Regions from separate parts of the Paenibacillus sp. JT22N12 genome, predicted to be linked through region 1. Evidence: riboswitches for the same ligand, from Rfam matches in the RefSeq annotation. Region 1 holds a riboswitch; each other region holds the start of a gene.
What was found. Region 1 has a riboswitch for cyclic di-AMP ahead of AC0YOA_RS19890 (hypothetical protein). Riboswitches for the same ligand answer to the same signal wherever they lie in the genome.

Region 1 (2,264 bases):
TCCCGCTTTGCTGCGGGTCGTGTTCACTCGGATAATTTCATTAACGCCCAGTTCCCGCAGCAGCTTTTCTTCCCTCCTATTATTCGTGAGGGCAACCACAGGCTGCTGTTTGTAGAGCAGCAGCCGTACGAATTTTCTCCCTGCCTCAGTCGATGCAGCCACCAATATGGGCCGTTGTTCCATACTTTTCTCCTCCAAATTCAGGGAAGAAGGCAACAAAAAAGAAGCCTTAGGAAAAGAGTAACCTTTACCTGCGGCTTCTTTGACCATGACAAACGTCCTGATCGCTCGCGATAAGTGTTGCCTCTCCCGGTACGCTTACGAGGTTAGCTGTCGGATTCGGGCATGAGAGTAGCCCTACGCCCGGCATTTTGGAATGCCGGATGATTCACCCCGTGACCGTCGCCTTCGTCCCGATGGACGAGGACGGTCGTTGGTTCCCCCGTTACTGCAGCTGCTGCGCAATATTCAGCGAATGAAACAAAACAAGATTTATACAAAAATCTATACAACAAAAAACCGCAGAGGCACGTGACGCTCTGCGGTCGAATTTAATCGATCACTTCGTTCACCATTCCTCTCTCCACCTGCGCTTACGAGGTTAGCTGTCGGATTCGGGCGGTGAGAGTCGCCCTACGCTGCATGAGTTTCATGACACTCCTGCAACGATTCACCCCTGCGCTGTACGATCCGACTCTCACATCGGATACCAACAACGCCTCTATGGTTCCCCCGCTTTCCACCCGAAGGCGGAAACTCAGCGATCAAAAAAATGGATATATGCTGTTAAGCACGATATGAATCATACTCCCAGCCGTACGGCGTGTAAAGCATGTCCAGAACAGCTATGGGCACAAATAACGCCGCTGGACATATTTTCAAGCGCTTTCAGAGGATCAATGCTTCTTTATGCTCTGTATATCGCGGTATTTCGCCGTTTTTCTTTATCTCCGCTTAAAATGAAACCCGGCCCTTCGGTAGCTTATATGAAGAATGGAGCAGCGTATTAGCAACATGAAGAGGGAACGAGCAATTGCGCAAAATGACTGGTTTTAGCCGCTTATTTTCACTTTAAATGAAAAATATGGCGTTATGAAGTGTTTATCAGGCTGCGGATCGTTTTACAGAAGAAAAGGAACGGAATATGATAAATGGCAAGCCTGATTACGGCTATCATTTATTCGCTGAGTGCTTCCAAAGGAAGCAGCGGGGGAACCATGTGAGCGTCTGGGACTTCTGGCGTTCAAGGGGTGAATCCGGATGCCTGACGGCTCTGGAAGGGCGGCTCTCTCGTCCGAATCCGACAGCTAACCTCGTAAGCGAAAAAAGGGAGAGAATTTAAAGATGTCTGTTCAAACCGTTGACCCACTGCCCAAAGCTGACCCGCTGCCTGAACCGGAACTCCGCCTGCAGATCGTTCAAGTCAAAAGGATGGAACTGTTTATTGTGGCCCTCAATGAAAACAAAATGACCCGTTATCAGGTCATCCTGTTTCTGACCACAAACGCCGGACAGGCATGGAGCGATATGGTGCTGGAAAATTGGCAAAAGCCCGCGGACTGGATTACATGGTCCAACCGTTTCCGGGACATTCTGGATTCCAGGGAGCCTCATAATCTCGGTTGGTTATTGCAGCATTATCATGAAGATACCATTCAAAGTGTACTGGTCTCCTCAGCTCTGGAGCAGTTGAAAGGCAATCCCGGTCATAATCAGTCAGCGATAAAAACCGTATTGTTTGACCGTGCATCTTCTTATATTAGTTTGTTCTAGCATTCAAACCTCTTTTTATATTGTAGGGAAGCCCGGAGAGTTTCTGTGCTCTTCGGGCTTATTTTCTATGCCCTAAGGTCAGAGGATTCCTAAGGAGTATGGACCGGGCCGCTTGTCGATCAAGCCATCCAGAATAACGTGTACAAAAACACATAATTATGGCGTACAGCAGCATAATAAATCGTATAAATAACTCCCGTGCGGATAAAATCAAAAAAAAGCATCGTCCGCCCTAACAAGCAGCAGCGATACTTTAAATGAATTAGAACAATATAATTCCGGCGGCCCCGGCAGCCAAGATGACCATAATGGGATGGAGTTTATATTTCAGTAGGAGATATAAGCATCCGGCGCAGATCAGGAGCGTGCAGACCGTCACCCAGGTGAAGCCCGTCTCGCCGTCCGGAAACCCGAAATGGATGGCAGCGAATACTATCAATCCCGTAATAACGGGCCGTAATCCATAAAATGAGGATTTTACCCACTGATTA
Region 2 (2,264 bases), on a different contig from region 1:
CCAGAAACAGAATCAGGGCAGTGACTCCCTGGATGATATAATAAATCACGCCTCTGCCGAAGGTGGAATCGGCGATCTGGGAGACTACGGTTTCCTTCGGATTCGGCGTAATGCCGTACCAGTAGGCGAGAAGGCTGATTCCCACAAACATGGCGCCCAGAATGGCGCCCATCATGATCAGTGTGGCGGCGGCATTGCGATTGGCTGGCTGCTTGAAGTTCGGTATGGCGTTGGACACCGCCTCCACGCCGGTGAGCGCGGAACAGCCGGAGCTGAAGGCCTTCAGAAGCAGGAAAAGACTGATATTCGATACAGCGGCGCCGATTTCCGGAGGATGCGCGTCAACGCCTCCGAGCGCATACTTGATGATTCCCGAAATAATGAGTGCGAAAATCGCGAAGACAAACAAATAAACGGGCATGGCAAGCACGGACGCGGATTCCGTAATTCCGCGCAGGCTGATAATGGTCAAGAACAAAATCATGATGAGTGCAATCAGTACGCGGTGATCATGCAGGGACGGAAAAGCCGATGTAATGGCATCAGTCCCGGCGGATGTGCTGACGGCGACAGTAAGAATGTAATCGACAAGCAGCGAGCCTCCGGCCAGCAGTCCGGTGCGGACGCCCAGATTGTCCTTGGCTACTACATAAGCCCCGCCTCCGGCGGGATAAGCGAAGATCGTTTGCCTGTAAGACAAAATCAGAATCAGGAGAAGACCCAGCACAGCAAGCGAGATGGGGATGGAATACCATACCGCCGCGAAGCCCGCAGCCATCAGAACGATCAGAATTTGTTCCGTCCCGTAAGCGACTGAAGAGAGCGCATCCGAGGACAATACCGCAAGCGCTTTAAGTTTGGTCAGCTTTTCCCCTTCAATTTCCGCACTTTTCATTGGACGTCCGATTAATAACCGTTTGAATCTGCCTACCACTGTGACTTCCCCTTTTAGCTGCATTTTGTTGTGAAGCAAATGATCCTATCCCTTATTTCAAGCATAAAAAAAGCCGCAGAAAGTTAGGAGCTTTCCCGGCTTTATCCATAATTGAACATGGTTAAAACAACGATAATTCCTCTTCCGTACGCTTACGAGGTTAGCTGTCGGATTCGGGCGCGAGAGTCGCCCTACACCTTGGCTTGCGCCAGGTGATTCACCCCTGAGACCAGATCAACTGCATCTGCCTCCATGGTTCCCCCGTTTCTGTTTCAGAACTCAGCGATTAAGGATTTTTATGAAATTGAAACTCTTTTCCACGACTTGCTGCTTCACTTACTGAATATTACTCCTTCACTTATTTGTTGTACAGCAACGGAAACTGGAGAATATTTTAGCTCATTACCCTATATAGCGATATAAACGCTTACATAGATCCTATCCTCTTCCTACCAACCTTTTTCGCAGGATATCTTCATTTATGACCTATTATGTTTCCTGCCCATTATTTTTGTCTGGTCAAAAGCGATCTCAACAGCACAGCCGCGGATTTGAGCCTTGGCTTTTTTCTGTACTTGCGCACATCATCGTAAGTCGCCAGGGCAACCTTGGCATCCCTCAGCGCATAAGCGAAATCATCACCCTGCATCAGCTTGTATTCCCATACCCGCTTCTCCCAGGATGGAACAAGGGCGCTCATACGCTCGTCCTCGGCTGCCGGATGAATATAAGTCTCGCAGATTCCCTCGGGAAGATCGTAGAGCTTTGCCAGCATCATTTGCTTGAAGCTCTCATAGGTTTCCCCTTCTTCCACGCCATACGTATGGCTCAGCAGATAATCCGGTATCGGCACGCCGAGCGTATCCGCAAGATGGACCACCTTGCGCAGCGCCTGCTCCGCCCCCCGAATAGACGCCAGAAACTTGTCCCGGGGATCGATCCAGCGGAACAGACGGAATGGCAGGCCGCGCCGGGAGCACTGCCACAGCACCTGCGGCAGATAGCTTCTGCCTGTCGCCAGCCCATAGAGACTTCCCATATGATTATCCGCATGGGAGACCGTCAGACCTGCCTGCTTCACCGCCTCGAACTGCGCCTGCATTTCCCGTACAACCGCCTTCGGATCGGACTGCCGTTCGAAGGCTTCGATGGTGGCGTGCATGCGCCCGTCCGGGCCCTCCAGCGACGGATCGCCGGTCAGGCTTTTCCAGGGCAAAGCGGCGATCTCGCTTGTTAGCGTCAGATGCAGCCCGATATTCCCTGCCTTCTGCTTACGGCACCACGATGCCGCCTGCTCAAAGGCCGAGGCAGGCGGCATAATCGTTGCCGA
Region 3 (2,264 bases), on a different contig from region 1:
TCGCTCACGAAATCCGAAACCCTTTAACCTCCTTAAAGGGTTTTACGCAGTTTCTAAAAACAAAGGTAAGCGACCATCATGAATATTTCAATATTATGCTTGCGGAGCTGGACCGGATCAATACAATCGTGCAGGAATTTATGGCGCTGGCCAAGCCCCAGGTCAAGCAGTTCAGCCAGCATAATCTGGCCTCCATATTGGAGAATGTGATTACGCTGCTGGAAACGCAGGCGATTATGAACAATGTCGAGATGAAAAAGGATTTTGCCGCGAAGATGCCGACGGTATATTGCGATGAGAATCAGCTCAAGCAGGTATTTATCAATTTGATGAAAAATGCCATAGAGGCGATGCCAAGCGGAGGAGATTTATCCATTACCCTGAAGGAGGGGGACGCGGGTATGCTCATTGTCCGCATTCAAGATCAAGGGGTGGGAATCCCCAAGGATAAGCTTGAGCGTCTAGGCAGCCCCTTCTACTCGACCAAAAGCTCCGGTACCGGGCTTGGACTCATGATTTGCTTGCGCATTATTGAAGCCCACCGCGGTACGCTGAAATTTGAAAGCGAGGAAAGCAGCGGTACAACCGTCACAGTTGAGCTGTCTGCCTTTGAATGGGAGACAGAGGGATAAACGAATGGCGTTCATCCCGTTATTGTTCGCGGCTGGACCTATTTACCAGTGTATTTGGGGGATAGAATTATGGTATCCTTTAACGCGAGCCGAAACTTATCGTACGGGGGATCTTTATGAGGCAGCAAACAGATGCTTTCAGCAAGCAATAATCTGTTTCCTGCCTCGCGGAATATTATCCGAGCCAGTCGAAATGGCAGGGTGAAAATCCGCTGGGGGTGAATCGCTTTGGAGCGGGCATATCCGCTTTGGCGTAGGGTTGAACTCCTCAATCCGAATCCGACAACTAACCTCGCAGGCCGCATGCACAAACAGGCATACTTAACCAATCGGAAGAGAGGCTGCCTTGTTTGAGCGATGACGGAGTTTGAAGACAGTTCTGTATCAGAACATGCCTATAAACCCGTAAATAAAAGGAGGACATTTGTTTTGGTAAATGCAAAATGGAAAAAAGGCGCGGCAGCAGCTGTACTTGGATTGGCAATTCTTGCCCATGCAGGGGCGGCAAACGCTGCAGCGGTTTACAAGGCAAAACACAATGATACCTTCTGGACGTTGTCCAAGCAATTCGGTGTGCAGCTTGATCAGCTGGTGAAAGCGAATCCAGGCGTGGACCCGTCCAATATTTATGCGGGCTTGTCCATTACAGTGCCGGGATCGGCAGCGAAAAAAACGGCAGCAGCTCCGAAAACCGCGGCGGTCAAGGCGATTAAAATGGAATCCACGGCCAAAGCGCTGCCGAAAAATACCGTGACAGTCAACGGACTGGCCTACAACTATACAGATGTTGTACAAGCCAAAGCAAGCGCCTATACAGCTGATGAATCCGAGAACGGCTGGGGCCCGGTTGACTATTACGGCAACCCGCTCAAGCTGGGTACGATCGCAGTTGATCCCAACCGTATTCCGATGGGAAGCAAGGTGTATATCACCGGTTACGATCATGACGGTTTGCCTGTTGGCGGCATGATGGCCGTAGCGACAGATATGGGGAGCGGGATCAAAGGGGATCGCATTGATATCTTCGTACCGCAATCGCAGGAAAAAGCCCAGAAGTTCGGGTTTCAATATGTAAAGGTTTTTGTTCTTGGCAAATCATAATACTTCAATATAATCGATCATAAATGAGCGGCGCCCCATTGCAGGGGCGCCGCTTGGTGGTTTCAGGGCTTTACGCTTCGTGCAGCCGGCTCTCCAAGCAGCTCGGGGAGCGTAACCATTTGATAGCCTTTGCTGCGGAGCAGCTTGATCAGTTTGGGCAGCGCCTCTAATGTTCCCGATAGATCCTGACCGATGCCTCCGCCTGCATGCTGAAGAATAATGGAGCCGGGCTGCAGGGTTTTCTTGATGTTAAACAATATCGTACTGCTGTCGATGCCCCGCCAGTCGACAGAGTCGACATCCCAGTTGACGGCAATATAACCGTTTTGCTTCATCCACTCAATTTGCCCGGGCAGTACTTCCCCATAGGGCGGTCTGATTAATCTGGGACTATATCCGGCGAGCGGACGCAATATGGCGTCAGTATTGCGGATCTGCTGCTGGAAGGCAAACAGGGAAATACGCGAGAATACCGCATGGTTATAGGAATGGTTGCCGATTACATGCCCTTCCCTGCCAATGCGCCTGACT

Region 2: another riboswitch for cyclic di-AMP. It lies ahead of AC0YOA_RS35250 (APC family permease); the one in region 1 lies ahead of AC0YOA_RS19890 (hypothetical protein).
Region 3: another riboswitch for cyclic di-AMP. It lies ahead of AC0YOA_RS05850 (3D domain-containing protein); the one in region 1 lies ahead of AC0YOA_RS19890 (hypothetical protein).

Annotation. Positions count from the first base shown of each region.
Region 1 covers NZ_JBWDNU010000005.1:122,951-125,214, forward strand. The annotation lists gene AC0YOA_RS19885 (hypothetical protein) at 1-183, opposite strand, end outside; cyclic di-AMP (ydaO/yuaA leader) riboswitch at 300-484, opposite strand; cyclic di-AMP (ydaO/yuaA leader) riboswitch at 576-773, opposite strand; cyclic di-AMP (ydaO/yuaA leader) riboswitch at 1,173-1,337, shown strand; gene AC0YOA_RS19890 (hypothetical protein) at 1,345-1,773, shown strand; gene AC0YOA_RS19895 (chromate transporter) at 2,036-2,264, opposite strand, start outside.
Region 2 covers NZ_JBWDNU010000019.1:62,484-64,747, forward strand. The annotation lists gene AC0YOA_RS35250 (APC family permease) at 1-934, opposite strand, end outside; cyclic di-AMP (ydaO/yuaA leader) riboswitch at 1,069-1,229, opposite strand; gene AC0YOA_RS35255 (polysaccharide deacetylase family protein) at 1,440-2,264, opposite strand, start outside.
Region 3 covers NZ_JBWDNU010000002.1:51,794-54,057, forward strand. The annotation lists gene AC0YOA_RS05845 (PAS domain S-box protein) at 1-632, shown strand, start outside; cyclic di-AMP (ydaO/yuaA leader) riboswitch at 710-948, shown strand; gene AC0YOA_RS05850 (3D domain-containing protein) at 1,062-1,733, shown strand; gene AC0YOA_RS05855 (polysaccharide deacetylase family protein) at 1,796-2,264, opposite strand, start outside.